2 regions of the Nonomuraea sp. NPDC049758 genome follow, and region 1 is predicted to be linked to the other one. Evidence: riboswitches for the same ligand, from Rfam matches in the RefSeq annotation. Region 1 holds a riboswitch; the other holds the start of a gene.
What was found. Region 1 has a riboswitch for cobalamin ahead of cobN (cobaltochelatase subunit CobN). Riboswitches for the same ligand answer to the same signal wherever they lie in the genome.
Positions count from the first base shown of each region.

Region 1 (2,447 bases):
ACGAACAGCTCTCCGGGCGGCGGCCCCCAGTGGCGCTCGATTCTCTCGCGCAGGGCCGCGGGCAGCGTCCGGTACCACTGTTCGTAGGAGGCCGCGGAGATGCGGACCGGGTTGCCCGCCAGGTGCTCCTCGGTCAGCCAGTCCTGGTCCTGGCCGCCGGCGGCGATCAGCGCGTGCACGAGCGCGTCGCCGTCCTGGTCGGCCACGCCGGGGAAGCCGTCGCCCAGGTCGTAACCCGCCTCGGCGAGACGGGCCAGCAGCCGGACGGTGCTCGCGGGCGTGTCCAGCCCGACCGCGTTGCCGACGCGGGAGTGCTTGGTCGGGTACGCCGACAACATCACCACCAGCCGCCGTTCGGCGGGAGGGGTGTGCCGCAGCAGGCCGTGGCGCACCGCGATGCCCGCCACCCGGGCGGCCCGCTCGGGGTCGGCGACGTAGACGGTCAGCCCGTCGGGGTCGATCTCCTTGAACGAGAACGGCACCGTGATGATCCGCCCGTCGAACTCCGGGATCGCCACCTGGGAGGCGGCGTCCAGCGGCGACAGCCCGTCGTCGTTCTCCTCCCATGCCTGGCGGGTGGTGGTCAGGCAGAGTCCCTGCAGGATCGGCACGTCCAGCTCGGCCAGCGCGCCGACGTCCCAGGCCTCGTCGTCGCCGCCCGCCCCCGCGGTGGCCGGACGGGAGCCGCCCGCCGCCAGCACCGTGACGACCAGGGCGTCCGCCGCGCGCAGCGTGTCCAGCAGCTCCGGCTCGGCCGCGCGCAGGGACGAGCAGAAGACCGGCAGCGCCTGCCCGCCCGCGTCCTCGACGGCGTCGCACAACGCCTCGACGAACGCGGTGTTGCCGGCCATGTGGTGGGCCCGGTAGTAGAGCACCCCCACCACGGGACCGCCGGTGGCCCTGGCAGGGCGGTCCAGCCGTCCCCAGGTGGGGGCGGCGACGGGCGGCTCGAACCCGTGCCCGGTCAGCAGGACGGTGTCGGACAGGAACGCGTGCAGCTCGGCCAGGTTGGCCGGGCCGCCATGGGCCAGGTAGGCGTGCGCCTCGGCGCACACCCCGCCGCTGACCGTGGACAGCTCCATCAGCTCGGCGTCGGGAGCCGGCTCCCCGCCCAGCACCACCACCGGGCGCGGCCCGGCCAGCAGCGCGTCGAGCCCGTCCGGCCAGGCCCGCCGCCCGCCCAGCAGGCGCACCACGACGAGGTCGGTCCCCTCCGTCAGGCCGGGGACGTCCTCGGCGGTCAGCCGGGCGGGATTGCCCAGGCGGTAGCCCGCCCCGCAGGCGCGAGCGCTCAGCAGGTCGGTGTCGGAGGTGGAGAGCAGCAGAACGGTACGGCTGTCGCCAGGCACGGCGCATTCCTCCCTCGGGGTCCTCGCCCCGGTCGCGGGTGACACGACGGCAGGAGTCTCCTGGCTCCCGGATCGACGCTCACCCCGGCCTTCCCGTCCGTCGCCGGACAGTGGCCTCGTGGTGGGGTTCGCTCCCCGGTCACAGTGGCGGGACCGCGCCGGATTCGCACCGGCTTCCTCCCATTGCCATCGTCTACGCCGAAGCTTACGGCAGGAGCGACCCGTCCCAGAAGTGGCGTTACGATCCCTTCGTGCCCGTAGGTGAATCTTCCGGACGTACGCGTCCCGATGCCTGTCCGGGGGCGCTCCAGGTGCACGAGGCCGCCGACGGCCCGCTCGCCCGCGTGCGCCTGCCCGGCGGCGCGGTGTCGGCCGCGCAGCTCCGCGTGCTCGCCGGGTGCGCGGCCGAGCTGGGAACGGGCGTGATCGAGCTGACGTCGCGGGCGAACGTCCAGGTGCGGGGGCTGCGCTCGCCCGAGGTCTTCGCCGGGCGGATCGCGGCGGCCGGGCTGCTGCCGTCGCCCGCGCACGAGCGGGTGCGCAACATCCTGGCCTCGCCGCTGGGCGGCCGCGGTCCCGACGGGCTGCTGGACGTGCTGGCGATGGCGGACGCCCTGGACCGGGCGCTGTGCGCGCGGCCCCGGCTGGCCGCGCTGCCGGGACGGTTCCTGTTCGCCCTGGACGACGGCACGCGGGACGTCGCCGGGCTCGGCGCGGACGTCACCTACGTGGCGACCGGACGGCTGCTGCTCGCCGGCGCCGACACCGGGCTGACCGTCGCCCCGGACGCGGCCGTCCCGCTCATGATCGACGCCGCCGAGGCGTTCCTGGACGAGCTGTCCCCCGACGGCCCGCGCGCCTGGCGCATCCGCGACCTCCCGGACGGCCCCGCCAGAATCGCCACCCGCCTGCGCGCCGCCGACCCAAGCCCGATCGACGCCGCGAACGCCCCGAACGCCGCGAACGCGGCCAACGCCTCGGAGGCCCCGCCAGCCCCCGTCTCCGCGCGCCGCCCGTCCGCGGGCAGGATCGCGCAGCGGGACGGCCGGGTGGCGATCGAGGCGCTCGTGCCGCTCGGCCGCCTGACGTCCGACCAGG
Region 1 covers NZ_JBFAMZ010000008.1:310,988-313,434, forward strand. The annotation lists gene cobN (cobaltochelatase subunit CobN) at 1-1,349, opposite strand, end outside; cobalamin riboswitch at 1,403-1,529, opposite strand; gene cobG (precorrin-3B synthase) at 1,601-2,447, shown strand, end outside.

Region 2 (2,447 bases), on a different contig from region 1:
TGCCCGCTCCGGTCGCGGGTTACGCGGGGAGGGCGTCGCGGAGGAAGGTCAGGATGTCCGCCCGCGCGTCCGCGGCCTGGGGGGCCAGCACCGGCATGCTGAGGAAGGCGTGCCCGGCCTCGGGGTACTCGGCCAGGCGGGCGGGGGTGCCGGCGGCCCGCAGCGCCTCGGCGTAGCGGCGGCCGTGGTCGGCGATCGGGTCGTGGGTCGGCACCGCCACGAGCGCCGGGGCCAGCCCGCCCAGGTCGCCGGCGTGCAGCGGGGAGAGCGCGCGGGCGTCCGTCCCCTCGGGCACGGCGAGCCGGTGGAACAGCCGCAGCACCGGCACGCTGAGCGTCGGGGTGTCGGCGTACTGGGCCATCGAGGGGTGGTCGAACATCGTCCCGGCCACCTCCACGGCGGGGTTGACCAGCACCTGGGCCTTCAGGGGCAGACCTGCGTCGCGGGCCCTGATCGCCGCCAGGGCGCAGATCAGGCCGCCGCAGCTCTCGCCGAACAGGACGGCCCGCGCCGGGTCGACGCCCCACTGCGCGGCGTGCTCCAGCACGTGCCGGAGCACGTCCCAGCCGTCGTCGGCGGCGGCGGCCAGCGGCGTGTGCCGGTCGAGGAGGCGGTGGTCCACCGAGACGACGACGGCGGGCAGGTGGGCGGCGAGGTGGCTGTTGACCCAGTCGCTCTGCGGCGCCGTGCCGACGAAGCCGCCTCCGTGCACGTGCAGCACGAGCGGCAGGACGTCCCCCGGCCCGGCCGCTCGGGGCCGGTGGACCCGGACGCGGATGTCGCGGCCGGGCAGCGCCACCGTCCGCCAGTCGATGGCGGCGCCGGGATCCGGCCGGCCGGTGATCGCCTGTGCCTCGACGGAGGCGCGCAGCCGGTTCTCCGCCTCGACGTAGGCGGCCAGTTCGGCGGGGGTGACGGTGTCCCAGTCCGGCGTGACCGGACGGCGGCCGGTGGAGGTCTCGCTCATGGTCGTCTCCTCAGGTTTTCGCTACTTGAAGTATCGATACCTAAGGTAGCGAAAACTGGCATGGCCGGTCTATGACCTCGATCACATGTCGGCCCGCCCGTGAGGCGCGCGAGGAGCGGCCCCGCGGCGGGTGGCCGGATCGGAGCGGGGGTTCTTCGCAACACGAGATGTTGGGTGTGACTTTTTGATCCGCCCTATATATGGTGTCTCCCGCAGCCGGTTCGGTCGCCCCGCCAGGGCGGCCGAGGCAAGAGGGAACCCGGTGGGAATCCGGGACTGCCCCGCAGCGGTAAGTGGGAACGAACGCCGTCAGACGCACTGGGCCAAGGGCCCGGGAAGCGACGGCCAGTAGGCAGCGACAGCATGCCCACGAGTCCGAAGACCTGCCGGCGCGCCGCGCGCGATCATGCGCGCGCGGCTGGTCCGAGACCGCGCGGGACGGTGGACGGCACCGGCGAGAGGGCTGTGGCGCCTCGCCGTCCGCCTCCTGCGCGCGTTCTCGGCCATTGACCGAGTTCACGAGGGGAGAGCGCAGTGACGGTCACAGGGGACCCGATGACGGACCTGGCCGGGACGGCGCGGGCGGACGCCGACAGGTCCGCGCCGCGGCGCGTCCAGATGCAGGTGCGCAAGCGCAACGGCACCGCGGAGCCGGTCGACGTCAACAAGATCGTACGTGCGGTGGAGCACTGGGCGACCGATCTGACGGACATCGACCCGATGCGGGTGGCCACCAAGACGATCAGCGGCCTCTACGACGGGGCCACCACCGCCGAGCTGGACCGGCTGTCCATCCAGACGGCCGCCGAGATGATCGGCGAGGAGCCGCAGTACTCGCGGCTGGCCGCGCGGCTGCTGTCGGGCTACATCGACAAGGAGGTCCGCGGGCAGGGCGTGGCCTCCTTCAGCCAGGCGATCCGGCTGGGCCACGCCGAGGGGCTCATCGGCGACGAGACCGCCGAGTTCGTCAACGCCAACGCCCGCAAGCTCGACGACGCCATCGACGTCACCGCCGACCTGCGGTTCGAGTACTTCGGGCTGCGCACGGTCTATGACCGTTACCTGCTGCGCCACCCGTCCACCCGGCTGGTGGTGGAGACGCCGCAGTACTGGCTGCTGCGCGTGGCCTGCGGGCTGGCCGAGACGCCCGCCGAGGCGGTCGGCTTCTACCGGCTCATGTCGTCGCTGGCCTATCTGCCCAGCTCGCCGACGCTGTTCAACTCCGGCACCCGGCACACCCAGATGTCCTCCTGCTACCTGGTCGACTCGCCCCGTGACGAGATCGGCTCCATCTACGACCGCTACGCCCAGGTGGCGCAGCTGTCGAAGTTCGCCGGCGGGATCGGCATCTCCTGGTCGCGGGTGCGCTCCCGGGGCGCGCTGATCCGCGGCACGAACGGGCACTCCAACGGCATCGTCCCGTGGCTGCGCACGCTCGACGCGTCCGTGGCCGCCGTCAACCAGGGCGGCCGGCGCAAGG
Region 2 covers NZ_JBFAMZ010000028.1:56,926-59,372, reverse strand. The annotation lists gene AB0J46_RS45460 (alpha/beta hydrolase) at 20-967, opposite strand; cobalamin riboswitch at 1,168-1,373, shown strand; gene AB0J46_RS45455 (ribonucleoside-diphosphate reductase subunit alpha) at 1,502-2,447, shown strand, end outside.
Region 2: it holds a riboswitch for cobalamin, as region 1 does, so the genes downstream of both, AB0J46_RS45455 (ribonucleoside-diphosphate reductase subunit alpha) here and cobN (cobaltochelatase subunit CobN) in region 1, are expected to answer to the same signal.